2 regions of the Micromonospora echinofusca genome follow, and region 1 is predicted to be linked to the other one. Evidence: riboswitches for the same ligand, from Rfam matches in the RefSeq annotation. Region 1 holds a riboswitch; the other holds the start of a gene.
What was found. Region 1 has a riboswitch for glycine ahead of GA0070610_RS31145 (hypothetical protein). Riboswitches for the same ligand answer to the same signal wherever they lie in the genome.

Region 1 (15,371 bases):
GCACGCCGCAGCTCGCCTCCGCGGCCGGTGTCGCCCGCCGGTACTCGCAGCCCAGCGGCGCCGGCAACTACATCGTCATCGACCACGGCGGCGGGTGGACCACCTACTACTTCCACCTCAGCTCCTACTCCGTGCCCGACGGGGCGTACGTGCAGCAGGGCCAGCAGATCGGCACCACGGGCAGCACCGGCAACTCGTCCGGCGCGCACATCCACTACGAGCAACTCTACAACGGCGTCGGGCAGACGATCGTGATCAACGGGACGTCACTGGCGCCGTATCCCGGCCAGTACAACCAGAAGTACCTGGTCAGCGACAACTGCGGCCCGTCGCCGTCGGGTGGTCGGTATCTGGCGGGTTCGCCCACGGACTTCACCGGCGACGGCAAGGACGACATCGTCGCCTTCACCCACGGCAACCTCAACGACGTCTACGTCTCCACCTCCACCGGCACCACCTTCGCCGGCACCTCCAACAAATGGAACGACTTCTTCGGCCTCAACGGCGAAACCCTCCTCACCGGAGACTTCAACGGCGACGGACGCGACGACATCGTCGCCTTCACCCACGGCACCCTCGCCGACGTCTACGTCTCCACCTCCACCGGCACCAGCTTCAACGCCAGCCAAAAATGGCACGACTGGTTCGCCCCCCACAACGAAGTCGCCGCCATCGGCGACGTCAACGGCGACGGCAAAGACGACATCATCACCTTCACCCACGACAACAACGCCGACGTCTACGTCGCCCTCTCCACCGGCACCAGCTTCACCGGCACCGCCGTCAAATGGCACGACTACTTCTCCATCCCCGGCGAACACCCCGCCCTCGGCGACGTCAACGGCGACGGCCGCGACGACATCATCACCTTCACCCAAGGCCCCAACACCGCCGCCGACGTCATCATCGCCCTCTCCAACGGATCCTCGTTCGGCACCCCCCAGAAATGGCACGACCTCTTCGCCGTCGGCAACGAAAAACCCCGCGTCGGCGACATCAACGGCGACGGCAAAGACGACATCGTCACCTTCACCTGCGACACCAACGCCGACGTCTACGCCGCCACCTCCACCGGCACATCATTCGCCGGCACCACCATCAAATGGCACGACTACTTCTGCCTCAACAACGAATTCCCCTACCTCGCCGACGCCAACGGCGACGGCAAAGACGACATCATCGTCTTCACCAAGAACACCACCAACGACGTCTACGTAGGACTCTCCACCGGCACCACCTTCAACCCCAGCACCAAATGGCACGACTACTTCGGCCTCAACGGCGAAACCACCCTCTGAGTCAGGCGCCCCGGCGGTCCCGCCGGGAGCGCCGTGAGGCGAAGGGCGCCGCGTGAAGCTGCGGGCCCCGCTCCCTTGCCGGGGAGAGCGGGGCCCGCAGCCGTCTCAGCAGTGCCGAGTCGAGGTCCGGCGGTGGGACGGAACATCAGTTCCAGCTCGAGCACCACGGGACGAAAGCCTGAATGGGCACCTGGGCGGCGCTGACCCAGCCGGTCTTCCAGCCGGCGGTGGTGTTCGCGGTGATCTTGAACCAGCGGTTGGTGGAGGGCTCGCCGGCCCACTCGCCGTCGCGCCAGCACCACGTCCGGTCCCACTGGTCGCCCACGACCGATCCCTTGACGCCGTTGGCGCCGAGCCCGTCCGGACACTGGATCTGCCGTACCGATCCGCAGACGCGGACGTTGGTGTGGTTCAGGACGTAGCTGACGTCGCCGGCGGCGGCCTGCGCCTGCTGGGGTACGGCGAGACCGGCCACGGTGGCGGCGGCGACACTGAGCGAGGCGAGCCAGCGGTTTCGGGTGGTCGGATTGGTTGCGCGCATGGGGTCCACCGTCCTGTCCGGGAGGGAGGCGTCGACCTGCTGGTCGCCGCGCACTTCACGGTAGGAGCCGACGCGGCCTCCCGGCGGGCGTCTTGCACGCGGCGGTGTCGGCTGCAAGAGGTCGCATCCCGCCGGGGTTCATCGCGTGACGCGCCCTCCCGGAAGCGGACGCGGCGACCTGCTCAGCGGGCGCGACGGTTGGCCCGCAGCGCGCCCAGGAGCACGCCGGGCGTGGCCAGCGTTCTCGGGTGGGCGCGAAGGGAGACCACCTCGTTGAAGCATCGCGCCGTCGGCACGTCCGTGACGGTCGCCTGGACGATCTGCCTGCTGACCCAACTGGAGAGCCGGTAGCCGCGCGGGTAGGGCCCGTCGACGTGCGGCAGCGCCAGGTCGGCGGAGGTCGACATCGACCACGCCACGTCGACGACCACCTTCTGAAGGGCGAAGAACCGGCGCGCGGGCACCCTCGGATCGGGACGCGACCGCAGGTACGTCGACAGGCACGCCGCGTGCAGGGCAGCCGCCGTGATCCCCTGCCCGTACACCGGGTTGAACGACGCGACGGCGTCACCGACGCTGACGAGCCCGGCCGGGAGCCGCCGCAGCGCGTGGAAGTCACGCCGCCGGCTGTCGGCGTGGCGGTAGGTCCGGACGTCGCCGAGCATCTCGTTCCCGGCCATCTCGCCGAACTCCGGCGGGAACTGCTCCCGCAGCCGGCGTACGAAGTCGTCCGCGGTGCGCCCTGGGCGGTTGTCGCCGTAGCCGGCCATCATGGCCATCCAGCGCCCGTCCTCGACGGCGAAGTACGCGGCACCGGCCACGTCCGGCGGCGTCCCCGGAGTGTGCAACGCCATCACCACCGTGGCCCGCGGGTCGGTCTCCCGGCGCCGGAACAGGGCGGTCGCGTAGTTGAGGTTCACGGTCATCCGCCGCAGGGCGGGCCGCTGCCAGCCGGCCTGCTCCAACCAGTCGGAGAGCCTGCTCGATCGTCCCATGGCGTCGACCACGAGGTCACCCGACTCGACGCCCGTCACCCCGCCGGCCTCGCAGCGGACCCCGGTGGCCGCGCCACCCTCGCAGACGAGACCCGTGGCGCGGGCGGTGACCGTCTTGACGTTGGGCAGTCGCAGCACCCGCTGGCGGATCAGCCCTTCCAGCAGGGGCCGGGTGCCGGCCAGGCTGTCGGCGTCGTCGGGCACGACGACCTTGAGGCGGCCGTCGAGGTAGCTGCGCCGGGCCGCGGGTGGCGCCTCGACCGCCCCCTGGGCCAGGGCCTGCTCGCGGAAGCCGGGGAACAGGCGCTCGAGCAGGAGGAAGCCGCCGGGCAGCAGCGCGTGCAACTGCGTCCCCTGTGGAACGCCCAGTCGCCCGGCGGTCCCCTGTGGGTCGTCGCGATCGATGATCACGACACTCTCCGCGTAGTCGGACAGCACCCGGGCCGCCAGCAGCCCGGCGACACTGCCGCCGACCACGACGGCCCTGCCGACGACGGGGGACGCCTGGTCGGGGGGCCGCACCGCGTTCAGTCCGGCGAGGACCCGGGCCGGGGACAGGGACATGACGCCCTCCAAGGGGTACGAGGTGTGTGCCTTCCCGCCTGCCTGCCCGGGACCGGCGCGAGGCGGACCGGCGGGAGGACCGGTCGGCGCGACGTCCGACAATCGTCGCACAGGCGTCGGGCGCGAGCGGGGACCCGAGGGATGCCCGCTGTGCGTACCCGGGCGGATCAGCACTCGATGACGTTGACGGCCAGTCCGCCGCGCGCCGTCTCCTTGTACTTGACCTTCATGTCCGCGCCGGTCTCGCGCATCGTCTTGATGACCTTGTCCAACGAGACGTGGTGCACCCCGTCACCACGCAACGCCAACCGGGCAGCCGTGATCGCCTTGATGCTAGCCACCGCGTTGCGCTCGATGCAGGGGATCTGCACCAGACCACCAACCGGATCACAGGTCAACCCAAGATTGTGTTCCATGCCGATCTCGGCGGCGTTCTCCACCTGCTCGGGGGTGCCGCCCAGCGCCTCGGCCAGCCCCGCGGCGGCCATCGAACAGGCCGAACCCACCTCGCCCTGACAACCCACCTCCGCACCCGAGATCGACGCGTTCTCCTTGAACAACACCCCGATCGCGCCCGCCGCCAACAGGAACCGCACCACCCCCTCCTCGCAGGCACCCGGCACGAAACGGGTGTAGTAATGCAGCACCGCCGGAATGATCCCGGCAGCCCCGTTCGTCGGCGCCGTCACCACCCGACCGCCAGCCGCGTTCTCCTCATTCACCGCGAGGGCGAACAGCGTCACCCAGTCCATCGCCCGCAGCGGATCAGCCGCATCGGACTCCGTCTCCAGGCTGCGGCGCAGCTCGGCGGCGCGGCGGCGGACCTTCAGACCACCGGGCAGCACCCCGTCCCGGGAGCAGCCCCGCTCGACGCACTCCCGCATCACCCGCCAGATCCCCAACAGACCGGCACGCACCTCACCCTCACCACGCCAGGAGAGCTCGTTGGCGAGCATCACCTCACTGATCGACAGCCCCGTCGACGCGGTCACGCCGAGCAGCTGCGCACCGGTCAGGAACGGATACCGCACCCGCGTGCCGTCGGGCTTGATCCGATCCGCCCCCGCCGCCGCCTCGTCCACCACGAACCCACCACCCACCGAGTAGTACGTCCGCACCCGCAACTCCGCGCCCGCGTCGTCGTACGCGACGAACGCCATCCCGTTCGGGTGGTACGGCAACGACCGACGCCGGTGCAACACCAGATCCCGGTCCACATCGAAATCAACCTCGTGCGCGTCGAGCAGACTCAGCCGCCCCTCGACGCGCACCCGCCCCACCCGCGCCTCCACCGCGTCCGTGTCGACCGACTCCGGAACCTCACCGGCCAACCCCAGCAACACCGCCCGATCACTGCCGTGACCATGCCCCGTCGCGCCCAGCGACCCGAACAACTCCGCCCGCACCCGAGCCGTCCCAGCCAACAACCCATCGGCCTTCAACCCCGCGACGAACGTACGGGCCGCCCGCATCGGCCCCACCGTATGGGAGCTGGACGGCCCGATACCGACACTGAACAGATCGAACACACTGATCATGGCTGTACTTCCTGTCGCGTCGGCCGCACCTGGCGGCTCAATTGGCGGAACCGGGCGTGAACGAGCGGGCCAGCAGCAGCAGGTTCGTGGGCTTCTCGGCGAGTCGCCGCATGAAGTACGCGTACCAGTCGCGGCCGTACGGCAGGTAGACCCGCATCCGGTTCCCGCCCGACGCCAGTCGCAGCTGCTCGTTCTCGCGGATGCCGTACAGCATCTGGAACTCGAAGTCCTCGACGCTGCGCCCGCCCAGCCGCGCCAGGTGCAGGGTGTGCTCGATGAGCTTCGGGTCGTGGGTGGCGACCATCGGATACCCCTGTCCCTCCATGAGGATGCGCAGGCACCGCCGGAACTCGTCGTCGACCTGGCGCTTCCGGACGTACGCCACCGAGGCGGGCTCGGCGTAGGCGCCCTTCACCAGGCGGACCCGGCTGCCCGCGTGGGCGAGCCGGCGGCAGTCGGCCGCCGTACGCCGCAGGCACGCCTGGAGGGCGACCCCGACGCACGGGAACTCCGCCCGCAGCTCGCCGAGCAGGGTGAGGGTCGCGTCGACGGTCGTGTGGTCCTCCATGTCGATGGTGACGCTCGACCCGACGGCCGCGGCGGCGGCGCAGACGTCGCGCGTGAGCCGCAGGGCGTGCCCGTACCCGTCACCCGGCAGCGACCCACCGAGCGCCGAGACCTTCAGTGAGACCTCGGCGGTCGCGGCCAGGTCCGCGGCGTGCAGCGACCACAGCAGGGCGAGGTACGTGTCGCGGGTGGCCTCGGCCTGCGCGAGCGCCGTGGTCCCCTCGCCGAGGAGGTCGATCGTGACCTGGAGGCCCACCCCGGCGAGCCGGCGGGCCACCGCGACCACCTCACGATCCTCCTCGCCCGCGACGAACCGGCGGACGATTCCCCGGGTCAGGGACGAGCGCGAGACCAGTGCGCGCATGCGCTCGTTCTCCGCGGCCAGGAGCAGGAGCTTGTTCGGCATGGAACGCCTTTCCGGAGGGCCGGGTCGCGACGCCGTCGCCGGACGGCGGCGAGCGGGTTGGTGCCGCCGGGGTGCGGTGCACGCACGCGTCCCCGGCGGATGGTTCACGGGTGGGCCGTGGGGCCCGCAGCCGCCGCGTCGGCCAGGTAGGCGCGGTACTCGTCGGCCGTCACTTGGTGGACTCCACCTCGCCGCAGACCTCGCCCGCGCTCAGGTGGGTGCCCGGTTCGGGCGGCTCGGCGTAGATGACGTCGCCGAGGGCGGCGGCGGAGTGCCGCGTACCGCGTCGGCGGGGCTGAGGGCGCCGGACGCGACCGACCCGGACCGACCTGCAGCGAAGAGGCCGGCGCGTTCGTGTACCGCGCGGTGCCCGGCGGTCTCGCTGCCGTGGCGCAGCGGCGCGGACCAGCCGGTGAACCGGACGCCGAGTTCGGCGCGCACGGCGTGCAGGGGTGAGCGGAGCAGGATGGTCGGACTGTGCTGCACGGAGGCCTCCCTCGTCCCGACGCGGTCGCGTCGTACGGTCGGTTGCCTCCCGCTCTGTCATCGACCTGAGAGCTTCACCGCCGGTTGGCGGCTTGCACCGTGGGTGAGACGACGGATCGTCTGCTTTCCAGAGTTCGCCTCACCCGAGCGGTAACGGGGCCTGAGAGTTTCTTGGGAGTTTGCTCCTTCGGCGCCCCGACGGACGGTCGGGATCTCTCCCGCGCGGGTTCGAACGGCGTCTATGTAGTTGTGGGTCGCCCGCAGACCCTAGGCGACCGGTCGAGCGGGTGTCAACGACCACGGACGGTCGCCGGACCGGCACGCATATCGACCATCAACGATCCTTTACACGATGTGTGATGTGTGCCATTGTACTGGCCACCCGCAGCGCGGACCCCGCTTGATCGACGGGCGTCAGCGCGCGCAGCCACCTCACACCACCACCCGCCGGCCGCCCGGCCGGACCACGAACGCCAGGAGGCGACCCGTGAGAACCACGAGACCACGACACCGGCGCGGCTGGCTCGCCGCCCCGCTCGCACTGGTACTGGCCCTGGGGCTGGCCCCGATGGCCTCCGCCGGCACCGCAAGCGCGGCGCCGCCGCCCAGGCCGACCGGCGCCGCCCCGACCGACGCCGGTCCCGGCTCCGGTGCCGCCGACGCCCACGTGCGGCGGTCGCCACTACCGGTCAGCGAGCGGGCCCCGCTCCCCTCGTCCCGGGAGGAGCTGCGCCGCGACTACGACCGGCCCGACGACGCGGGGCGGCGCACCGCCCCGTCGATGCGCGGCTCGGCCGCGGCGCCGTGCGCGGTCGGCGACTTCACCGGCCGGACCGGCAACGCGCTGGTGCAGCAGATCAGGGCGGCCACGACCGACTGCGTGAACACCCTGTTCAGCCTCTCCGGCAGCGACGCCGCCCAGGCCTTCCGCGAGGCGCAGATGACCAGCGTGGCGTACGGGCTGCGGGACGACGCCGCCACCTACGACGGCACCAACCGCACGGGCACCGCCCAGCTCGTGCTGTACCTGCGGGCCGGCTACTACGTGCAGTGGAACCACCCCGCCACGGTGGGCTCGTACGGCCCCGGCCTGCGCGCCGCCATCCGCGCCGGGCTGGACACGTTCTTCGCCAACAGCCGCTCCGGCGACGTCAGCGACGCCAACGGCGAGGTGCTGGCCGAGGCGGTCACCCTCATCGACAGCGCGGAGGAGAACGCCCGCTACCTGTACGTGGTGAAGCGGCTGCTGACCGGCTACGACAGCTCGTACGACTCGTCGTGGTGGATGCTCAGCGCCGTCAACAACGTCTACACGGTGCTGTTCCGGGGCCATCAGGTGCCCGAGTTCGTCAGCACGGTCAGCGCCGACCCGAGCGTGCTGGACACCCTGTACGCCTTCGCCTCCGGCAGGCGGGCCCTGCTCGGCACCGACCGGGGTTACCTCGTCTCCAACGCCGGCCGCGAACTGGGCCGCTTCCTCCAGCACCCCGCCCTGCGGTCGAAGGCGCGGCCCCTGGCCCGGGGCCTGCTCGACCTGAGCGCGATCACCGGCCCCACCGCCGCCCTCTGGGTCGGCGTCGCCGAGATGACCGACCACTACGACAAGGCCGAGTGCGCCTACTACGGCACCTGCGACCTCCAGCGGCGGCTGGCGGCCGAGGTCCTGCCGATCACCTACACCTGTGGCAGCACCATCCGCGTCCGGGCCCAGCAGATGACCTCGGCCCAGCTCGACCGGGCGTGCGCGAGCATGCGCAACCAGGACGCCTACTTCCACTCCGTCGCGGCGGACACGGGCCCGGTCGCCAACGACCGCAACACGACCATCGAGGTCGTGGTCTTCGACTCCAGCGCCGACTACCAGACGTACGGCGGGCCGATGTTCGGCATCGACACGAACAACGGCGGCATGTACCTCGAAGGCGACCCGGCGGCCGCCGGCAACCAGGCGCGCTTCATCGCGTACGAGGCGGAGTGGCTGCGACCCACCTTCGAGATCTGGAACCTCAACCACGAGTACACCCACTACCTCGACGGTCGCTTCAACCTGTACGGCGACTTCACCGCCAACATCGCCACCCCGACCATCTGGTGGATCGAGGGCTTCGCCGAGTACGTGTCGTACTCGTACCGGGAGCTGACCTACGGCGCCGCCATCACCGAGGCCGGGAAGAAGACGTACCCGCTGCGTACGCTCTTCGACACCACGTACGGCCACGACACCAACCGCGTCTACCGGTGGGGCTACCTGGCGGTGCGGTACATGCTCCAGTCGCACCGCGGTGACGTCACCACGCTGCTCGGGCACTACCGCGCGGGCAACTGGAACGCCGCCCGTACGCTGCTGACCGGCACCATCGGCAGCCGCTACGACGCCGACTGGTACGCCTGGCTGGGCGCCTGCGCGGCCGGCAACTGCGGCGGCACCAACCCGCCCGCGAACCAGGCCCCGGTCGCGGCGTTCACGTCCACCACCACCGGGCTGAGCGTCACCTTCACCGACCGGTCCACCGACGGCGACGGCAGCATCGCCGCCCGGTCCTGGACCTTCGGCGACGGCACCACCTCGACGGCGACCAACCCCACGAAGACCTACCGCGCCGCCGGCACGTACGCGGTCACCCTCACCGTCACCGACGACAGGGGCGCCACCGCCCGGACCTCCCGCGACGTCACGGTCACCGGCGATCCCGCCGCGCTGCCCGAGTGCACCGGCGGCGACGTACGGACGCTGGGCCGCAACTGCCAACGCGGCAACCTCCAGGCCACCACCGGAAACCTCTCCTACCTCTACCTCCAGGTGCCCGCCGGCACCGCCCGCCTGACGATCACCTCGTCCGGTGGCACCGGCGACGCGGACCTGTACTACAGCCCCAGCGGCTGGGCCACCACGAGCGCGTACACCCACCGGTCGGTCACCAGCGGCAACGGCGAGACGATCACGATCGACAACCCGGCCCCCGGCTACCACTACGTGAGCCTGCACGCCAGGCAGGCGTTCAGCGGGGTCACCGTGAAGTCGGAGTACTGACGACCCGTGCCACGTCCGGCAGTGGTGGCCGCCAACGCTCGCGCGGGCGGCCACCCCCGCTTGGCGGCCGGCGTGCCCGCGTGGCCTTGCGGATCGGCGACGGCCCGGGCCGCAGCGCTCAGTCGTCGGCGGCGATTTCGCCGAGCGTGACCGGCTGCGCCAGCGGACGGGACGCGTACCCGGCCAGGTCGGCCGCGCCCGGCGCCCGGCCCGCCTCCCGGGCCACCAGGCAGGCGGTGGCGTAGCCGCAGACCCGACCCTGGCACCAGCCCATGCCGGCCCTGGTCAGCAGCTTCGCGCCCCGGGCGTCGATGGCGGACAGCTCCCGCACCGCCCGCCGGACCGCCGCGACGGGCACCTCCTCGCACCGGCAGACGAGCGTGTCGTCGGCGCACCAGTCCGGCCAGCCGGCCGGCACGGGGTGGACCGCGTGCAGCGCCGCCGCGAACCGGCGCAGCCGGCGTCGGGCCCGCAGCAGCCGGTCGAGCCGGCGGGCAGGGAAGGGCGGCGGACGGCCGAGGGAGAGCGCGGCGGCGCCCCCGGCGAGCTGCCCCTCCACCAGCGCCAGGCCGGCACCGCCGACGCCGGTGACCTCACCGGCCGCGTACACCCCCGGCACCGAGGTCGCCTGGGCCGCGTCGACGGCCAGCACCAGGCTGCCGTCGCGGTCCAGCCGGGTCGCACAGCCCAGGGCCACGGCCAGCTCCAGCTGCGGGGTGAACCCGAAGCCCACCGCGAGGCCGTCGCACTCCACCCGGGTGCCGGTGCCGGGCAGCACGGTGCCGTCGGGACCGAGCCGGGCAACGGTCACCCCGGTCACGTGGTCGGTGCCGTGCGCGGCCACCACCGCCGTCCGGCGGTGGTAGGGCACGGCGTGCCGCAGCATCCGCCAGCCGTACCGGCCGGCCTCGGTGAGCTTGCCCGCCGCGCCGGCGACCGCGCGCGGGTGGCGGGCGTAGCACGCCGGGTCGTTCGCCTCGTAGACGCCGACGACGGTGCCGCCCGCCGCGGCCAGGCCGGTCGCGACCGGCAGCAGGAACGGTCCCGTCCCCGCCACCACGATCCGCCGCGCGAAGGTCACCCCCTGGCCCTTGAGCATGGCCTGGGCGCCGCCGGCGGTGACCACCCCGGGCAGGTCCCAGCCCGGGAACGGCACGACCCGGTCGTGGGCGCCGGTGGCGACGACCAGCCGGCGCCCGTGCACCACCCCCGAACGGGTGTGCACGGCGAACTGCGGGTCGGCGCGGCCCGCCGGGGGCTCGACGAACCAGACGGCGGCGTCGGCCCGGTGCGCGACCCGGCCGAGCTGCCCGCGCAGCCGGGCGAACGTCGACCAGTCGGGGTGCTCGCCGCCGTCCGCGTCGGCGCGGTGCCGCCAGAACTGCCCGCCCGGGCGTGACCCGGCGTCCAGCAGCGCCACCCGGCAGCCGGCCCGCGCCGCCGAGGCCGCCGCGGCCAGCCCGGCCGGCCCGGCGCCCATCACCACCACGTCGTACGCGGTCACGGCCGCGGCCCGCCGTCGTCGTGGGTCTCGACCACGTCCCCCGGACGGGCGACGACCAGGCAGGCGCGCTGGGACGGCGTCCCGTTGACGCGTACCAGGCAGTCGAAGCAGATCCCGATCCCGCAGAAGATGCCCCGGGGCCGGGCGCCGACCCGGGTGCGCCGCCACGAGCGGATGCCGGCGGCGAGCAGTGCGGCGGCGATCGTCCGCCGTCCGTCGGTGGGGACGGGGCGGCCGTCAAAGGTGAACGTCATGGCGCTCCGGGGCGAATGGTCGTAGGTCCACGTCCGGGCGGCGCCCGGTCAGCAGTGCCGCGACGGCGTGCCCGGTGGCCGGGGCGAGACCGATCCCGGCGCCCTCGTGGCCGGCGGCATGGTAGAGGCCCGGCACCCGGGAATCGGCGCCGATCATCGGGAGGTGGTCGGGGCTGTAGGGCCGGAACCCCCGGTAGGCGCGGATCGCCGACACCCGGCCGAGGACCGGGAAGAGCCGGACCGCTCCCGCCGCCAGCCGGCGCAGCGCCGGCAGCGGGATCGTCGGGTCGAATCCCACCCGCTCCCGGGTGGAGCCGATCAGGATCGTGCCCGCCCTGGTGCCCTCCACCACGGGCGAGACCTCCAGGTCGCCGGAGCTGCGGCCGACGTTGGCGACGTAGCCGGCCGCGTACACCTTGTGCCGCACCAGCGGCGGCAGCGCCTCGGTGACGAGGATGAAGCCGCGCCGGGGCAGGATCGGCAGCTCGACCCCGGCCAGGGCGGCGACCTCGCCGGCCCAGACGCCGGCGGCGTTGACCACCGTCGCGGTGTGCAGCGTGCCCCGGTCGGTCACCACGGCCCGGACCGCTCCGGTGGCGCCGCGGCGCACCCCGACGACCCGGGTCCCCGTCAGCAGCCGCACCCCGGCGGCACGCAGCAGGTGGGCGGCGGCCAGCATCGGCTGCACCTGAATGTCCTGCGGATAGTGCACGCCGCCGGTGAGGTCCCGGGCCAGGTGCGGCTCGAACTCGGCCAACGCCTCGGCGGCCACCTCGTACGCCTCGACCCCGACGGCGCGCTGGCTGGCGGCGAACGCCCGCAACGCGGCGTGTTCGGCCGGCGAGGCGGCCACCACCAGCCCGCCCTTGTGTTCCAGCTCGATGTGTTCCCCGCCGAGGCTCCGTCCGAGCTCCCGCCACAGGGCGACGGAGTGCCGAGCCAGCGCCAGCTCCGGCCCGGGCGGCTTGTCGGAGACCAGGATGTTGCCCTCGCCGGCGCCGGTGGTGCCGGCGGCCACCCCGCCCCGGTCGACCACGGTCACGGCCAGTCCGGCGCGGGCGGCGTAGTAGGCGCACGCGACGCCGACCATGCCCGCCCCGATGACGACGACGTCCGGGCTGGCGGCGGTCATGAGGCGACGCGGTGCATCCACGCCTCGACGTCGTCCGCGTGGCGGGGCAGGTCGGCGGAGAGCATGCGGTAGCCGTCGTCGGTGATCAGCACGTCCTCCTCGATGCGCATGCCCAGCCCGCGCAGCTCGGCGGGGATGAGTTCGTCGTCCGGCTGGAAGTAGAGTCCCGGCTCCACGGTCAGCACGTGACCGGCCGCGAGGCGGCCGTCCAGGTAGGTCTCGGAGCGGGCGGCGGCGCAGTCGTGCACGTCCAGGCCGAGCATGTGGCCCGAGCCGCAGAGGGTCCACCGGCGGTGCAGGCCGCAGTCCTGCGCCAACGACTGCTCCGGCGTGCAGGGCAGTACCCCGAGATCCGCCAGCCCGTGCACCAGCACGGTCATCGCGGCCTCGTGGAAGGCCCGGAAGTGCGCCCCCGGCCGCAGGCACTCCAATGCGGCGTCGTTGGCCCGCCGGCACAGCTCGTACAGGTCGCGCTGCAACGGGCTGAACCGGCCGGAGACCGGCAGGACCCGGGTGATGTCGGCGGTGTACAGCGACCGGGTCTCCGCCCCGGCGTCGAGCAGCAGCAGGTCGCCGTCGCGGACCGGCCCGTCGTTGTCGTTCCAGTGCAGGGTCGCCGCGTGCGCGCCGGCGGCCACGATGGACTGGTAGCCGACGTCGTTGCCCTCCAGCCGGGCGCGCTGCCAGAACACCCCCTCCAGGTACCGCTCGGACGTCCGCATCGCCATCGGCAGCGCCCGCACCACGTCCTCGAAGCCGCGGGTCGTGGTGGCCACCGCCTGCTCCAGCTGGGCGATCTCCCAGGGATCCTTCACCAGGCGCAGCTCGGCCAGCACGGCGGCGAACTCGGCGTCGCCGGCGGTGGCCCCGCCACCGAGCAGCGCGTCGACACCTGCGTCGACGCCGCGCAGCACCCGCGTCGGCGTGTGCGCCCCGGCCAACGCCGGCGCCAGCTCGGCGACGTGGCGGGTCGGCAGGGCCAGCCGGCGGCTGCTCTCGCCGAGGGTGGGACGCCGGCCGGCCCACAGCTCGCCGTAGACCCGGTCCTGGAAGAACTCGCCGTCCTTGCGTCCCGAGCGGGGACGCAGGAACAGCGTGGCGTCCCCGTCGGGTTCGACCACCAGGACGCCGTCGGAGGACTGGTCGCCGGTCAGCCAGGTGTACGCCGAGTGGGGCCGGAAGCGGTGGTTCTGGTCGTTGGAGCGCTGCTGGTAGCCGCCGGCCGGTACCACCAGTCGCTGGCCGGCGAACAGTTCGTGCAGCCGCGCGCGCCGCCGCGCGGCCCAGCCGGCGACCTCGTCGACCGGCAGGTCGTACTGCTCGGTGTCCGCCCAGCCGGACAGCATGAACTCCTCGAGCGCGGGGCTGACGGGCAGGTCGTGGCTGCCGGTACGCAGGTCGCGGGTCACAGCGGCTCCTTGCCGTGGAGGGGTGGGTGGCGTGGGTCAGTGGGGTCGCGGCGGTGCCGCGAAGGTGACGGTGCGGACCGAGGTGTAGAAGTGCAGGGCGGCGGTGCCCTGTTCGCGCGGGCCGTAGCTGGAAGCCTTCTCGCCGCCGAACGGGGCGTGGAAGTCCACTCCGGTCGTCGGCGCGTTGACCCGGATCAGGCCGGTGTCGATCCGCCGGGCGGCGTCGAGCAGCGCGCCGACGTCGTGGCCGTGCACCGAGGTGACGAGCCCGTACCGCACGTCGTTGACCAGGTCGACGGCGCCGGCCAGGTCCGGCACGGACAGGATCGCCGCCAGCGGCCCGAAGGTCTCCTCCCGGGCCACGGGGTGTGCCGGGTCGAGCCCGTCGATCAGCACCGGCGCGACGTAGTAGCCGTCGTCGGCGGCGGTCGGGCCGCCCGTACCGCCGGTGAGCAGCCGCGCCCCGCTGGCCCGCGCGGCCCCGGCGGCGTCGAGGACCCGCTCGCGCGCCGCCGCGTCGATCACCGGGCCGGCGACCACGCTCGTCTCGGCCGGATCGCCGAACCGCAGCGACGTCACGGCGGCCACCAGCGCCTCGGTGAACTCCCGGGCGTCGCCCACCACGACGATCCGCCTGGTCGCGGTGCACTTCTGTCCGGCGTACCCCATCGCGGCGTTGGCCAGCAGCGCGGCGGTCTGCCCGAGGTCCGCGTCGGGCAGCACGACGGCCGCGTTCTGGCCGCCCATCTCCGCCTGGACCGGCAGTCCGGCGCGGGCGGCCGCGACCGCGACCTGCGCGCCGACCGCCGCGGACCCGGTGAACGAGACGACGTCGCTCGCCTCGACGACCGCCTGGCCCGTCGCCGGTCCGCCCGGCACGACGTGCAGCAGCCCGCTCGGCAGCAGGCCCTCGAAGAGCCCGGCCACGGCCTCGCCGCAGGCGAGCGCTTCCGGGGAGGGCTTGAGCAGCACGGCGTTGCCGGTGGCGAGCGCCGGTGCGGCCTTCCACAGTGGGATGGCCAGCGGGAAGTTCCACGGCGTGACCAGCCCGGCGACGCCGCGCGGGCGGCGTTCGGTGAAGAGCAGGCCGGGCTGGTGCGCAGGTAGCGAGGGCGCCAGCACGTCACCGGTCGCGGCGTAGCAGGCCTGCGCGTAGTAGTCCAGGATGGCCGCCCCGCGGTCCACCTCGGCGCGGGCCTCCCCCGCCGGCTTGCCGACCTCGCGGACGATGAGGTCGGCGACCGCGTCGGCCCGCTCGCGCAGCCGGTCCGCCGCCGCGCGCAGGGCCGAGGCACGGCCGGCGGGCCCTTCCCGGCACCAGCCGGCCTGGGCGGTACGCGAGCGCGCGGCCAGTGCGCGCACCTCGTCGGGGGACACCGCGGCGCGCTCGGCGACCACGTCGCCGGGGCACTGCGGAGAACGACTCCGGATCATTTCGGTCACCACAGGAATCCTGCCGGGAAGGGGTCGTCGGGGTCGAGGAAGTGCTGGGCGGTGCCGGTCAGCCAGGCCCGCCCGGTGACCGTCGGCACCACGGCCGGGCGGCCCGCGACGGTGGTCGTGTCGACCAGCCGTCCGACGAACCGGGTGCCGAGCAGGGACTCGTTGACGAAGTCGCGGTCGAGCGGCAGCAGGCCCCGGGCGTG
Region 2 (15,371 bases), 220 kb from region 1:
CGCGGCTTTCCCGCCTTCGCGCCCGGGCGGGGCCGCCGGCCCCGTACCTGGTGGGCGACGGCGTGGAACCGGGCGTGGGAGGCCGACGCCCTGGACGCCGGGCCGCTGCGCGCCGGGCGCCGGCTGGCCACCGCCGGGCACGTCGGGCCGATCACCGTCAGCCCCGGCCGGCTCGCCGCGGCCGTGCACGACGGCGACGCCGAGCAGGCGTACGACACCCGCATCCGCGTCGCGGCGCTCGGGGACGACGACTGGGCACGGCTGGCCGGCGAGGTGGCCGCCCGCGCCGGACACCAGGCGGCGCTGCTGGCCGGGCAGCTGCCCCGGGACCTGGCCGAGGCGAGCGGGGTGCCGCTGCTGCCCGGGTTGGGCGAGCTCACCCCGGAGTGCGACTGCCCCGAGTGGGACCACCCGTGCCGGCACGCCGCCGCCCTGTGCCACCAGGTGTCCTGGCTGCTGGACACCGACCCGACCCTGCTGCTGCTGATCCGCGGCCGCGAGGCGCGCACGCTGGTGCCCGCCGGCGCCGCCGCACCCGGAGCCGACGCGTCGGCTCCGACGGTCGCGGCGACCGGGGACGGGCCGGCGTCGTCGAAGCGGAGCACCGAGGCGGGCACGGCCGCCGCCGAGGCGTACGCCGGGGCGCTCCCGCCGCTGCCGCCGGGGCCGGGGCCGGTGGCCGGCGGTCCCACGCTGCCGCTGCTGCCGCCCGGCCCGGACGTCGACGTCGACGCGCTGCGCTCGGCCGTGGCGGTGGCGGCCGGCCGGGCGGCGGCCCTGCTGCACACGCACCGAGGCGCGGACGCCACCCCCGTGCCGACAGGCCGCGATCCCGGCTAATGTGACAGCGCTGTCAGATTGGTCGGTGACGAAAGAGGCGGGCGATGAGCGGGCGCTACCCACGGATCGAGCCGTACGCGCACGGGATGCTCGACGTCGGCGACGGGCAGCTCGTCTACTGGGAGACCTGCGGCAACCCCGACGGCAAGCCCGCCGTGGTGCTGCACGGCGGGCCCGGTTCCGGCTGCGAGCCCGGCTGGCGGGACCTGTTCGACCCGGCCCGCTACCGGGTGACGCTGTTCGACCAGCGCGGCTGCGAGCGCAGCACCCCGCACGCCGCCGATCACGGCGTGGACCTGTCCACCAACACCACCGAGCACCTGATCGCCGACATCGAACGCCTGCGCGCGCACCTCGGCGTGCAGCGCTGGCTGGTGCTCGGCGCGTCCTGGGGCGCCGCCCTGGCCCTGGCGTACGCGCAGCGGCACCCGCAGCGCGTCAGCGAGCTGGTGCTGTTCAGCGTGACCGCCGGCACCCGACGGGAGATCGGGTGGATCACCCGGGACATGGGGCGGGTGTTCCCGGCCGAGTGGGCGCGTTTCCGCGACGGGGTGCCGCCGGCCGAGCGCGACGGCGACCTGGCCGACGCGTACGCCCGACTGTTGGCCGACCCGGACCCGGCGGTGCGCGAGCGGGCGGCGCGGCAGTGGTGCGCGTGGGAGGACACCCACGTCGCCACCGTGCCGGGGCACCGGCCCGACCCCCGCTACGACGACCCGGTGTTCCGGATGGTCTCCGCCCGGCTGGTCACCCACTACTGGCGGCACGGGTGTTTCCTGCCCGAGGGGCAACTGCTGCGCGAGGCGGGCCGGCTGGCCGGCATCCCCGGGGTGCTGCTGCACGGCAAACTCGACATCAGCAGCCCGCCGGACGTGGCGTGGCAGCTGGCGCAGGCGTGGCCCGACGCCCGCCTGGAGTTGCTGGACGCCGCCGGGCACGGGGCGGGCAACGGCATGGCGGAGCGGGTCGTGGCGGCGCTGGACGACTTCGCCGAGCGCCGCTGACGCCGGCGGCGCTACGCCACGGCCTCCCGGCCGTCGCGCACGACGAACTCGCCGACGTCGGTGGCACCGAACCCGGTGCGGCGCAGGGTCAGCCCGACGGCCCCCGCGCCCCCGTCGACCACCGACGAGTCGGTGATCCGGTACGAGGCCGGGGCCGCGCCGTCGGCGAACAGGCGCTTGCCGGCGCCGACGACGACGGGGAACTGCAGCAGCCGGTACGTGTCGACGAGCCCCGCGTCGTGCAGGGTGCGCGCGAGCTGCCAGCTGCCGTGCACCTGAAGTTCGCCGCCCGGCTGCTGGCTGAGGCGCCGCACCTGCGCGACGACGTCGCCGCGCAGGACGGTGGTGTCGCCCCAGGCCGCGTCGGCGTCGGCGAGGGTGTTGCTGGCGACGTACTTCGGCCAGGTGTTCAGCGCGGTGGCGACGAGGTTGTCGGGGTCGGTGACCTGCGGCCAGTAGCCGCGCATCATCTCGAAGGTGCGGCGTCCCAGCAGGAAGGCGTCGGCCTGCCGGAACCACCCGTCGACGGCGTCGAGCTGACCGTCGCCGCTGTGCGGCACGAGCCAGCCCCCGCGCGTGAAGCCGTTGCTGGTGTCCTCCTCGGCCCCGCCCGGCCCCTGCATGACGCCGTCGAGGCTGACGAAGGCGTGGACGCTGATCAGCATGACTGTCCTCCCTGAAGGGCCCGCGACGCGGCGGGGCGCGGGCGCGGTGGTGGGCCCGGGCGGGCGCCGCGCCCCGAAAGCCTCCTACCGACAGCAACTCCTGTCAAGACAAAATAAATTGTCGGTAGGGGATGGGCCGCTCTCCGTGCTGAAACCGCGCTACGGCACCATCCAGGCGTCGTCACCGGTGACGGGTCGCGGACGGCCGTGACGACGTACAGCCCCGGCCAGGAGAACGCCAGCGTGCCGGCGTCGAGCAGCCGCTTGGGCGCCGGCACCTGGGAGACGGCGAAGACCGCCACAATTCCGTCACGTCGGCCAGCGTGGTGATCGGCAGGCCGAGCGGGCCGAACGCCGCCGGCACCGTTCTTGCAACGTGCCCCGCACCGACGGTGCAGCACCACACGGCGGTGCACGCTCAGGGTCACGCTGCCCCGGTGCGCGCCGCGCTCAGCGCTCGCCGAGGGCGGCGCGCACCGGGGCGGCCTTCGCGGCGGCCTCGGCGACCTCGGCGTCGGGCTCGCTGCCCCACGTGATGCCCCCGCCCGCCCAGACGTGCACCCGCTCGCCGTCGACGGCGGCGGTGCGGATCGTCAACCCCAGGTCGATGCGGCCCGGGGCGACCCAGCCGAGCGCGCCCATGCTGGCGCCCCGACCCACAGGCTCCAGCGCGGCGACGTGCTCCAGGGCGGCGAGCTTCGGGGCGCCGGTGACCGAGCCGCCGGGACACAGCGCGCGCAGCAGGTCCGCCAGACCGAGCCCGTCGGCGACCGCCGCGGACACCGTCGACTCGGCCTGCCACAGGTCGCACCAACGGCGTACGGCGAACAGCTCGTCAACGCGCACGCTGCCGGTGCGGGCGACGCGGGCCAGGTCGTTGCGCTCCAGGTCGACGATCATCACGTGCTCGGCGCGTTCCTTCGCCGAGGCGAGCAGCGCCGCGCGGCCGGCGGCCGTGGCCGGCCGGGTGCCCTTGATCGGCCGGGTGATCAGCCGACCGTCGGCCAGCTCCACCAGGGTCTCCGGGCTGGCGCAGCCGATCGCCCAGCCCGCACCGGTGAGGGTGCCGCCGTAGCGGGCGCCGGGCAGCGCGGCCAACCGACGCAGGGCCGGCAGCGGGTCGCCGCGGTAGCGGGCAGCGGCGTGGCCGACGAGGTTGACCTGGTAGACGTCGCCGCGACCGATCGCGGCGCGCACCGCCGTGACGGCGTCGGCGTGCTGGCGCGGCGTCCAGCTCTGCGCCCACTCGCCGCGCCACCAGTGCGCGTCGGGTGCCGTGGCGCCCGCCGCGACCGGGCGGCTCGACGCCACCGCGGCCGGGTCGTGGCCGTAGACGACCACGGCGACCTCCGGCAGCGTCGGGGCGGGGTTGGTGGCGCCCGGGGGCGCGCCGATCAGGGCCGCGCCGGCGGCGGCGGAGACGTAGAGGGCGGCGCCGCACACCCCGGCCGGGTCGTGGCGGGGCGCGGGGCGGGCCAGCTCGTGCAGCGGCAGGCCGGACGAGGCGAGGAACTCCTCGACCCGCGCCGCCGGGTCCCCGCCGTCGGCGGGCCACCACTGCCAGCGGGCCCGCTCGACGAGCGTACGGCGGCAGTCGGCCGGCGCCCCGGGCACGTCGACCCCTAACCCTGGGAGCGTTTCCACGCCGTCCGGCCCATCCACCCTCATCCGTTCAGTGGATTTCAGCGAATCCACGCGTACACCTGCTCGATGCTGACCGCTTTTGCTTGGTACTGTGCGTCACTGGTCATGTGAACCATGACACAGTGCCCCCACAGTCCGGAGATCCCGATGTGCCAGCACCAACCCACCTGCCCCTCCGCCGAAGCGACCGACCGGGAAGCCGCCCGGGTCCTCGCCTGCTTCCCTGAGCAGGGCTGGAGCCTGCTCTGCAACGGTGTCATCGTGTTCGAGGACACCGGCGAGCTCCTCCCCGACGGCAGCAGCATCGCACCCCACCGCGGCCCCGCCCGACACGCCCTCGTCGCCTGACCTGTCACGCTGCGTAACGCAATATCAACGCGTCGATCCAGGCTGGTCCCCCGGTCGGGACACCCCCCGGCCCAGGTCGGCGCACCCGCCGGGGCGGCAACCACGACCGCCCCGGCGTCACGCGACGTCAGCTCTCGAACGCCTCCGGCGCCGGGCACGAACACACCAGGTTCCGGTCGCCGTACGCGCCGTCGATGCGCCGCACCGGCGGCCAGTACTTCCCGGCGCGCTCCACCCCGCCCGGATACGCGCCCACCGACCGCGCATACGCGTGCGGCCACTCGTCCGCGGACACCATCGCCGCCGTGTGCGGGGCGTTGGCGAGGGGATTGTCGCCCGCCGGCCACTGCCCCGACCCCACCTTGTCGATCTCCTCCCGGATGGCGATCATCGCATCGCAGAACCGGTCCAGCTCGGCCAGGTCCTCACTCTCGGTCGGCTCCACCATCAGCGTCCCCGCCACCGGGAACGACATCGTCGGCGCGTGGAAGCCGTAGTCGATCAGCCGCTTCGCCACGTCGTCCACGCTCACCCCCGTCGCCTTCGTCAACGGCCGCAGGTCCAGGATGCACTCGTGCGCCACCAGGCCCTTGTTGCCCACGTACAGCACCGGGAAGTGCCCGCGCAGCCGCGCCGCCACGTAGTTCGCCGCCAGCACCGCCACACCCGTGGCCCGCACCAGCCCCGCCGCGCCCATCATCCGCAGGTACGCCCACGGGATCGGCAGGATCCCCGCCGACCCGTGGCGGGCCGCCGAGATCGCCGGCCGGCCGTCGACGTGCGCGCCCAACGGGTCGCCCGGCAGGAACGGCGCCAGGTGCGCCCGCACCGCCACCGGACCCACCCCCGGGCCCCCGCCACCGTGCGGGATGCAGAACGTCTTGTGCAGGTTCAGGTGCGACACGTCCGCCCCGAACTTGCCCGGCTTGGCGAAACCGACCAGCGCGTTGAGGTTCGCCCCGTCGACGTACACCTGCCCGCCGGCGTCGTGGACCTTCGCGCACAGCGACGCGATGCCCGTCTCGTACACCCCGTGCGTCGACGGATACGTCACCATGATCGCCGCGAGGGCGTCCCGATGCTTGTCGATCTTCGCGTCGAGGTCCACCAGGTCGATGTTGCCCCCGTCGTCGCAGCCCACCACGACGACCCGCATGCCGGCCATCACCGCGCTGGCCGCGTTGGTGCCGTGCGCCGACGACGGGATCAGGCACACGTCGCGGTGCCCCTCACCCCGGTCGCGGTGGTAGGCCCGGATCGCCAACAGGCCCGCCAGCTCGCCCTGCGAACCGGCGTTGGGCTGCACACTGACCACGTCGTAGCCGGTCACCTCCGCCAGCCACCCCTCCAACTGGGAGATCATCTCCCGGTATCCGGAGGTCTGCGCGTCCGGCGCGAACGGGTGGATGTGGGCGAACTCCGGCCAGCTCACCGGCTCCATCTCGGTGGTGGCGTTGAGCTTCATCGTGCACGACCCGAGCGGGATCATCCCCCGGTCCAGGGCGTAGTCGAAGTCCGACAGCCGCCGCAGGTAACGCAGCATCGCCGTCTCCGAGTGGTGGCTGCGGAACACCGGGTGGGTGAGGAAGTCCGACGTACGGGTCAGCGCCGCCGGCAACACGCCCCCGACCGGCGCGTCCCACACCGCCGCCACGCCCCCGGCCCGCCCGCCGAGGACGGCCGCGAACGCGTCGCACACCGTCCGCAGGTGCGCTGGCGTGGTCGTCTCGTCGCACGACACCCCCACGTGGTCGGCGTCGACCAGGCGCAGGTTCACGCCCCGCGCGGCGGCGTCGGCCACGACCGCCCCCGCCTGGCCCGGCACCCGCGCCAGGACCGTGTCGAAGAACGCCTCGTGCACCACCTCCACGCCGTCCAGGCCCCGCAGCGCCGCCGCCAACCGCACCGCCCTGTCATGCGTACGGCGGGCGACCTCCCGCAGCCCGTCCGGACCGTGGTAGACGGCGTACATGCCGGCCATCACCGCCAGCAGCACCTGCGCCGTGCAGATGTTGCTGGTCGCCTTCTCACGGCGGATGTGCTGCTCCCGGGTCTGCAACGCCAGCCGGTACGCCGGGTTGCCGTCCGCGTCACGCGACACCCCCACCAGGCGGCCGGGCAGCATCCGCTCCAGCCCCGCCCGCACCGCCAGGTAGCCGGCGTGCGGCCCACCGAAGCCCATCGGCACACCGAAACGCTGCGTCGTGCCGGCGGCGATGTCGGCGCCGATCTCCCCCGGCGGGCGCAGCAGCGTCAGCGCCAGCAGATCCGCCGCCACGGTCACCAGCGCCCCCACGGCGTGCGCCGCCTCGACCAGACCCGCCTGATCGCGTACCGCCCCCGACGCCCCCGGGTACTGAAGGTGCAGGCCGAAGAACTCCGCCGGCAACTCGTCACGCCCGGTGTCGACGACCCGCACGTCGATACCGAGCGGCTCGGCCCGGCTGGCGATCACCGCGATGGTCTGCGGCAGGGTGTCCGCGTCGACCACGTACACCGCGCTCTTGCTCTTCGACGCCCGGTGCGCGAGAGTCATCGCCTCGGCCGCGGCGGTGCCCTCGTCGAGCATCGACGCGTTCGCGGTGGCCAACCCGGTCAGGTCGGTGACCATCGTCTGGAAGTTCAGCAACGCCTCCAGCCGCCCCTGGCTGATCTCCGGCTGGTACGGCGTGTACGCCGTGTACCAGGCCGGATCCTCCAGCACGTTGCGGCGGATCACCGCCGGGGTGTGCGTGCCGTGGTAGCCCAGCCCGATCATCGACACCACGACGGTGTTGCGGGCCGCCAACGCCCGCAACTCGGCGAGGGCGTCGTGCTCGCTGGCCGGCTCCGGCAGGTCCAGGGTGCCGTGCCAGCGGATCACCTCGGGGATCGCCGCGTCCATCAGCTCTTCGACCGAGCCGTAACCGACGGCCTCCAGCATCCGGCGCTCGTCGTGCGGATCGGGACCGATGTGGCGGGCGGCGAACTGCTCTGCGGTCATGGGCGGCACTCCCGGGGCGAGGTCGACAGGTCGGCCTCCCCCTCTGTCGCGCCCACGAGGCGCTCCACAGTGCCTGCCCACGAGGTCCTTTTGCCTGAGAGGTTCCGGGGAGGATTTGCCCCTTCGGCGCCGCCTGAGATGCTGCTGGGCGGTCTCTCCCACGTGGGTGCTACCGGCATGGTCAACGCTACCAGCGCCCGCTGCTCCACACCCCGACAGGCCGCTGCCGCCCCTGCCGGTCAGCCCACCGGCACACCGCCGACCGCCCGGTCGGCCAGCGCCGGCAGCAGCCGACCCAACGGCGCGTCGACCGTCAACGCCGCGTACCCGTCACCCCGGGTCGGCCCCTGGTTGACGATCACCACCGGAATGCCCGACTTCGCCGCCGCCACCACGAACCGGCGACCCGACATCACCGTCAACGACGACCCCAGCACCAGCAGCAGCCGCGCCCGCGCCACCAGCTCGAAACAGCGGGCCACCCGCGCCGCGGGCACCGTCTCACCGAAGAACACCACGTCCGGCTTCAACATGCCTCCCCGACAGAACGTGCAGCCGACCGTACGGAACCCGGCCACCTGCTCGTCGGCGAGATCCACGTCACCGTCCGGGTTGACCGCCGTCACCCGCGCGTCGAAGCCCGGGTTCACCTCCCGCAGCCGCCGGTCCAGCTCCTCCCGCGACGTCTGGTTGCCGCAGTCCAGGCACACCACCTCGTCGAGGCGGCCGTGCAGCTCCACCACCTGCGCGCTGCCCGCAGCGGTGTGCAACCCGTCCACGTTCTGGGTGATGATCCCGTCGACCAGCCCGCCGCGTTGCAGCCGCGCCACCGCCCGGTGCCCCTCGTTCGGCGTCGCCCGCGCGATCATCCGCCACCCCAGGTGGCTGCGCGCCCAGTAGCGCCGCCGCGCCAGGGGGTCACGCGTGAACACCTGGTACGTCATCGGGGTGTGCCGCCGCGCCGCGCCACTGGGCCCCCGGTAGTCGGGGATGCCCGACTCGGTGGACAGCCCCGCCCCGCTCAACACCACGACACCGCCGCCGGCCACCAGCCCGGCCAGCGCGTCGACCGTCTCCGTCACCCGTCCATGCTGCCTCAGGCAGGTGCCCCTCGGCGAACGCCGGCCACCGTCCCGCCGGTGCACACCCCGCGCCGCCACCCCGCCGCCCGGCCACGCCCCGCGCCGCCACCCGGGCCGACCGGCCGCGCCGGGCCGAAGCGGCGGCTAGGTTGGCAGTATGCGCGTCGTCATCGCCGGAGGCCACGGCAAGATCGCCCAGCTCGCCCACCGCGAACTCGCCGGTCGGGGCGACACCGCCGTCGGCCTGATCCGCAACCCCGACCACGCCGCCGCGCTGCGCGCCGCCGGCGCCCACCCCGTCGTCGCCGACCTCGAACACGTCGGCGTCGACGAACTCGCCGAGCACCTGCACGGCGCCGACGCCGTCGTCTTCGCCGCCGGCGCCGGCCCCGGCAGCGGCGCCGGCCGCAAGGACACCGTCGACCGGGCCGGCGCCGTCCTGCTCGCCGACGCCACGCAACGCGCCGACGTCCGCCGCTACCTGCTGGTGTCGTCCATGGGCGTGGAGAGCGAAGCGCCCGCCGGCACCGACGAGGTGTTCGCCACGTACCTGCGGGCGAAGAAGGCCGCCGAGGACGACCTGACCGGCCGCGACCTGGACTGGACGATCCTGCGCCCCGGCCGCCTCACCGACGACCCGCCCACCGGGCGCATCACCCTCGCCCGGCAGGCACCGGCGGGCGCCGTCACCCGCACCGACGTCGCCCGGGTCCTCGTCGCCCTGCTCTACCACCCGCACAGCGCCGGCACGATCCTGGAGGTCGTCGGCGGCGACACCCCCATCGCCGACGCCGTCGCCGCCGTCGACCGACGCTGACGGCAGTTGTGGCAACGGCACGGCGGGGACGGCGACGCGGTGCCCCCACCGACCGACGCTGACCCGCCGGACGGGACCGGCGCGGCTACTCGCCGAGCACGGCCCGCAGGTGCGCGTTCACCGCACCGGCAGCCGCCGCGTCGGCGCGCAACTGCTCCGACTGCTCCGACAGGTACGCCTGCCACCGGCTCAGATGCTGCTGCGCCGACGCCACCGCCGCCACCAGGGCAGCGTGCCGCTCCTCCAACTGCCGCACCTGCTCACCCCGCGACGAACCGACAACGCCCTGCGCCTGCGCGATGATCTCGTCGGCCTGCCGCCGCGCGTCAGCGATGATCTCCGCGCCCTCCGCGCTGGCCTCACCGATCGTCCGGTTCGCCTCGTCCTGCGCCCGCATCGCCAACTCGATCACCATCGGATCCGGGCCCCGCGCGGCGGTGCTGGGCAACGCGCCGTGCCGCAGCATCTCCACCTGCTGCACCAGGCCCTCGTTCTCCCGCCGCAGCCGGTCCACCTCACCACCCAGCAACGCCACCCGCTCGTCGGCCGAACGCGTCAGGTCGACCACCTCGTCGGCGGACAACCACCGGCTGCCCCGGAACCGACGCACCTCCAACGCACCCACCGCCCGGGCCAGCTCACCACGCGCATCGGCGAGGTCGCCATGCTCGACGCTCATCGCACCCCCGTCCCACCGAAGTCGTCCCGCACGGCGGCAGCCGCGCCCGCCAGTGGCGGATAGAGCGAATGGTCGTACCCCTCCACCAGGATCCGCTGCGCCGGCACCCCCGACGCCGTCAGAGCGGCCACCGTCGCCCTGGTCATCTCCGGGCTGCCACACACCAACACCTCGGTGTCCGGCCACGGACCCAACCGCACCGCCGTCTCGGCGGCCGTGCCCACCGCCCCCTGCCACTGCCAACCCGACTCCACCGTCGGCACGTACCGCAGCCACGCCGAACGCCACGGCTGCGCCGACGCCGACGCCAACTCCCGCAGCGCCGCGTCGTCGTACAGGTCGTCCGGGGTCCGCGCACCCACCACCAGCGTCGTCGTCCGATCCGAGCCCTGCCGCAACGCCTCCACCACCGCCCGCAGCGGCGCCAACCCCGTACCCCCCGCCACCAACAGCAACGCCAACCCCGGAGACCGGTCGTACGACGACAACGCCGTCCCCACGGGCGAGCCCAGCAACACCCGGTCACCCTCACGCAGCCTGCGCACCAGATGCGTGGAGAAGCGACCCGTCGCCCGCACATGGAACTCGATCGTCCCGTCCGCGCGCGGCGCATTCGCCGGCGACAGATACCGCCACGCCCGCAGCTGCGGCACCTGCACCGGCAACGACTGCCCCGGCAGGTACTCGCACAGATAGTTCGGGCGGACCGTGAACACACACACGTCGGCGCGCCGCCGCTGCGCCGCCAGCACCTCCGCCTCCCAGTACGGCGGCGACGTCCGCTCCGCCTCCGCCGCACCGGCGAGCATCAACCGCGCCACCAACTCGTACGCCGCCGCCCACTCCGCCCGCAGCTGCGGCGTCCACCGAGGACCGAGGAACCGCTCCAACGTGGCCAGCAACGCCTGCCCCACCCGGATGTAGTGCCCCTCCCCCAACGGCACCATCCGGCCCTGCCGGTCCTCGCCCTCGAACCGCCGGTGATCGGCACCCAGCCGCCGCGCGAACGCCGTCACCTCCCGCTCGTCGTCGACGTGCGTGACGATGTGCCCCAACGCCGCCAGCAACTTGTCCTGCTGGTACTCCATGTTCGTCGGGAACATCGCCCGCGTCTCGGGCGCGATCAGGAACAACGTCGCGTAGAAGTACCTCGCCGCCTCCGCCCCCGCCACACACAGCTGAGCCCAACTCTGGCGCAACGCCACCACGTCCATGCCTCAGCCCTCCCCTCGGCCTGCCACGTCGTGCCGCTGCCGCAACGTCGCCGACACGACACCCGCGGCACCATACGCGCGACCGGTCTGCCACAGGTTCGGATTCGGCACCCGCGGGTCGTAGTAGCGGTGATGCACCGCGTGCAACGCCGCCCACCCCACACTGCCGTTGAGCCACGACCAGTCGCCGTGCACCGGCCGACCCGCCCGCTCCTCCTGCGCGCAGAACCGCATGAACAGCTCCGACTCCGTGTGCGGATCCGACACCCGTACCCCCGCCGAGCGGAACGAGTGCAACACCGCCTGATTGATGACCAGGGCCGCGTGCTCACGCCACAGCGTGTCCTCACGCGACGTGTCCAACCCCAACCCGCGCGCCACCGGCAGCAACTGGTCGTAGCGGTCCCCGTCGCCCATGTTCCGGGTGCCGATCTCGTCGCCCAGGTAGTGCCCGTTGAACGGGGCGCAGCTGTAGTCGACCCCACCCACCCGCAGCCGCATCGTGCTGATCACCGGCAGCGCGTGCCACCGCAACCGCAACCGCGCGAACCACGGGTACGCCGGATGCGCCAGCGCCACCTCCCGCACCAACTCCCGGGGCGCCGGCACCAACGTCGGATCCTCGTACGCCGTCTCGAGCACCCACGGCAGCAGATCGAAGCGCCCCGGCACCGCCGGCGGCCGCCACCCCAGGCGCCGCACCGCGTCCGTCATCGCCACCTGCGCCGCATCGCCCAGCACCGACCCGTCGTCCAACCGGTGCCCGCAGTAGCGGATCAACTGGTCGTTCCAGATCCGCGCCCGCGGACCCACCCCCGGCCGGTCGGGCGCGAACACCGTCATCACCGACCGGATCCGCCCACCGTTGTCCGCCACCGCCAGATGCTGCGCCAACTCCCGCGCCATCCCCGCCACGGTCGTCACGTCACGCCGGTCACGGACCTTCAACCCCGCCCACCGGGCCCGCCCCACGCAGCGCGCCGACTGCCGCCACGCCACCTTCGCCCCGTAGGTCAACTCGTCGCCGGTGTGCCGGTACGTGCCGGTCACCGCGATTTCCTCCCGCACCCCCGCCACCCGCGCCGCCACCCCCGGCAGCCGGCGCTCCTCGTGGTACAGGTGCAGGAACTCCACCGCCTCCGCCGTCGGATCCCCCACCGCCTCCGCCGTCAGCGCCCCCATCGGCGAAGCGGACGCGTGCGACACGGGGCAACCCCCGCCCACGGCATCCAGGTCGGTCTGCACTTCGGTTCAATCCGATCGTCGGGCAGGCGTCACCGCCGCTGCCTGCGTCGTGTTCCGTGCACCGACCCACGACCGCCCACACCCGACGGGCGGCGACATCCGTGCGTGACAGGCGCAACGACGCAGACAGGATTGCCATGATCGGCAAGAGTGTCAACAAGGCGACAGGTCACGACGTGGCGTACACCACACACCGGACCGTCAGGCGCCACCCACCCGGGCCCGGCAGCCGCCCACAGAAGACCGCCCCGGGCCCGTCAACCAGCCCGACGACGCGCCCGACGTGCCGCCAACTCGTCACCCACCGGATCAGCCGCCACCGGCGCCTCCACCGACGTCGCCGGCTCCGACGGCAGGTGCGACAAGGAACCCTGAATCTCCTTGAACGCCCCACCGATCGCGATGCCGAACACGCCCTGGCCACCCTGCAACAGATCGACCACCTCCTCCGGCGACCGGCACTCGTACACGGTCGTGCCATCGGAGATCAACGTGATGCCCGCGAGATCCTCCACCCCCCGGGAGCGCAGCGCCTCGATCGCCTTACGGATGTTCTGCAACGACACCCCGGCGTCCAGCAGCCGCTTCACCACCTTCAGGACCACCAGGTCCCGGAACGAATACAACCGCTGCGTGCCCGAACCCGAAGCGTCGCGCACACTCGGCACCACCAACCCCGTGCGGGCCCAGTAATCCAACTGGCGGTAGCTGATCCCCACCGCATGGCAGGCCGTCACACCCCGGTACCCCACGGCACCGTCACCCTCGGTCGCCCAACCCGGCGGCGCCACACCCGGCTCGTCCAGCTCCATACCCGGATCGGGATCTCGCGGCTCGTGCATCCGGACAACCTCCCCGCCAGTGCGGTGACACGTCGCTTCCGGGACGTGCACCCCTCGACACGGCAACCCTATAGCCGCCTTGAGAAATTGCCCCGCAGGAACCGTTGCGACACGCCGCGACACACGACAACGACGATCATCCACAGCACCGTACCGTCACTGAACGTGACGGACGACGCCGCGCCCGACAAGCTTGTCCACCCGCGCGAAAGACCGGAATCAGCCGGCGAAATCCTCCGGACGCACCTGGTCCAGGAACTCGCGGAACTTCTCCACCTCGTCCTCCTGCTCGTCCGGGATCACGATCCCCGCCTCGCTGAGGACCTCCTCGGCACAACGAATCGGCGCACCGACCCGCAACGCCAACGCGATGGAATCACTCGGCCGGGCCGACACCCGCACCCCGTCACCGAGCAACAGATCCGCGTAGAAGACGTTCTCCTTCAGCTCCGTGATCTCCACCGCCTGCAACGGCGCCTTCAACGCCGCCAACACGTCCCGCAGAAGATCATGGGTCAGCGGCCGGGCCGGCTTGACCCCCTGCTGCTCATAGGCGATCGCCGTCGCCTCGACCGCACCGATCCAGATCGGCAGATAGCGGTCCCCCTCGACCTCCCTGAGCAGGACGATCGGCTGGTTGTTGGGCAGCTCCACCCGAACTCCGACCACGCTCAGCTCGCGCACCGCCGCCTCCGTGTCGTTGTCACCTACGCCGCACCGCGCCCTTCCCTGCACGGTACACGGACCGCGACACGGCCGTCCCATGCGCTACCCGCACCACGCCCGCGCCAGAAAGGGGTTACCCCGGCAAGCCTACGACACGCTTCCCGGGGAAGATCTTTCCGCACGCCCCACCGGATCACCGACCCAACGTCGAGCGCAACCCCACCCGCACCAACGCCGCATGCAACTGCTGCGACAACGCCACCAACTCCCGCGCCGTCTCCGCAGCCCGCGCCCGCGCCGCCGGATCACTCTGCCGCGCCAACGGCGCCACCAACTGCGCGAACAGACCGACCTCCCGATCCGCCGCCGTCCGGAACGCCCGCAGATGCCGCGGCTCCAACCCGTACGCCGCCAGACCCGCCACCGCACGCGCAATGATCAACGCATCGTCGTCGTACCAACCCGGCGGATCCGACACCACCACACCAAGGCGCTCCAACTCGCCCAGCGTCGACTCGTCGATCCCACTGCGCGCCACCAGATCCAACCGGCCGAGCCGCACCTGCGACGACCCGGCCGGCTCCTCCGACACCCGCCCCGGAACCTCACCGTCCGGACCCACCGCCACCAACGTCGGCCGCTGCCGACCCGGCGACTCCCCGGACGCGTCCCACTGCGCCAACTGATCACGGATCACCCGCAAGGGCAGATACTGGTCCCGCTGCGCGGTCAACACGAACCGCAACCGCGCCACATCGTCCCAGCTGTACTTCCGGTAACCCGCAGCCGTCCGCTGCGGCTCCACCAGACCCTCGGCCTCGAGGAACCGCAACTTCGAAATGGTCACGTCCGGGAAATCAACCCGCAGCTGACCCAGCACCTCGCCGATGCTCATCAGCGGACGGGCGCGGGCCGCCTCGGGCGGCGTGGAGGCCGCAGGCTCGTTCACCCCCGGCCGGCCCCCTCCTCGGGACGCGGACCGGCGATGAACACCACCCGGAACTTGCCGATCTGCACCTCGTCACCATTGCTCAACGTGGCCGCCTCGACCCGCTCCCGGTTCACGTACGTGCCGTTCAGACTTCCCACGTCCCGCACCGTGAACGTCCCACCGTCACGGTGGAACTCCGCATGCCGCCGCGACACCGTCACGTCGTCCAAGAAGATGTCACTGTCCGGGTGACGACCGCTGGTCGTCACATCGTGATCCAACAGGAACCGGGCACCCGCGTTCGGACCCCGGCGAACCACCAGCAGCGCCATACCCGGCGGCAACGAACCGGACATCCGGCTCGGCACCACATCGGTGTCCGGCCCCTCCAGCACTTCGTCGAGCGAACCG

Region 2: it holds a riboswitch for glycine, as region 1 does, so the genes downstream of both, gcvP (aminomethyl-transferring glycine dehydrogenase) here and GA0070610_RS31145 (hypothetical protein) in region 1, are expected to answer to the same signal.

The regions. Positions count from the first base shown of each region.
Region 1 is NZ_LT607733.1:3,222,514-3,237,884, forward strand. Features, by position in the region: gene GA0070610_RS31785 (FG-GAP-like repeat-containing protein) at 1-1,298, shown strand, start outside; gene GA0070610_RS14150 (hypothetical protein) at 1,444-1,839, opposite strand; gene GA0070610_RS14155 (FAD-dependent oxidoreductase) at 2,022-3,398, opposite strand; gene GA0070610_RS14160 (L-serine ammonia-lyase) at 3,566-4,936, opposite strand; gene GA0070610_RS14165 (proline dehydrogenase family protein) at 4,974-5,909, opposite strand; gene GA0070610_RS31145 (hypothetical protein) at 6,120-6,395, opposite strand; glycine riboswitch at 6,448-6,528, opposite strand; glycine riboswitch at 6,534-6,626, opposite strand; gene GA0070610_RS14175 (collagenase) at 6,883-9,426, shown strand; gene GA0070610_RS14180 (FAD/NAD(P)-dependent oxidoreductase) at 9,545-10,930, opposite strand; gene GA0070610_RS14185 ((2Fe-2S)-binding protein) at 10,927-11,184, opposite strand; gene GA0070610_RS14190 (NAD(P)/FAD-dependent oxidoreductase) at 11,168-12,316, opposite strand; gene GA0070610_RS14195 (aminopeptidase P family protein) at 12,313-13,662, opposite strand; gene GA0070610_RS14200 (aldehyde dehydrogenase family protein) at 13,762-15,159, opposite strand; gene GA0070610_RS14205 (proline racemase family protein) at 15,165-15,371, opposite strand, start outside.
Region 2 is NZ_LT607733.1:2,999,092-3,014,462, reverse strand. Features, by position in the region: gene GA0070610_RS31115 (SWIM zinc finger family protein) at 1-840, shown strand, start outside; gene pip (prolyl aminopeptidase) at 885-1,844, shown strand; gene GA0070610_RS13215 (dihydrofolate reductase family protein) at 1,856-2,509, opposite strand; gene GA0070610_RS13205 (chorismate-binding protein) at 2,960-4,177, opposite strand; gene GA0070610_RS13200 (DUF5999 family protein) at 4,301-4,501, shown strand; gene gcvP (aminomethyl-transferring glycine dehydrogenase) at 4,629-7,484, opposite strand; glycine riboswitch at 7,557-7,655, opposite strand; gene GA0070610_RS13190 (NAD-dependent protein deacetylase) at 7,724-8,566, opposite strand; gene GA0070610_RS13185 (NAD(P)H-binding protein) at 8,724-9,383, shown strand; gene GA0070610_RS13180 (SPFH domain-containing protein) at 9,469-10,062, opposite strand; gene GA0070610_RS13175 (globin domain-containing protein) at 10,059-11,276, opposite strand; gene GA0070610_RS13170 (nitric oxide synthase oxygenase) at 11,280-12,458, opposite strand; gene GA0070610_RS13165 (MerR family transcriptional regulator) at 12,779-13,363, opposite strand; gene GA0070610_RS13160 (bifunctional nuclease family protein) at 13,583-14,047, opposite strand; gene ftsR (transcriptional regulator FtsR) at 14,223-14,924, opposite strand; gene odhI (oxoglutarate dehydrogenase inhibitor Odhl) at 14,975-15,371, opposite strand, start outside.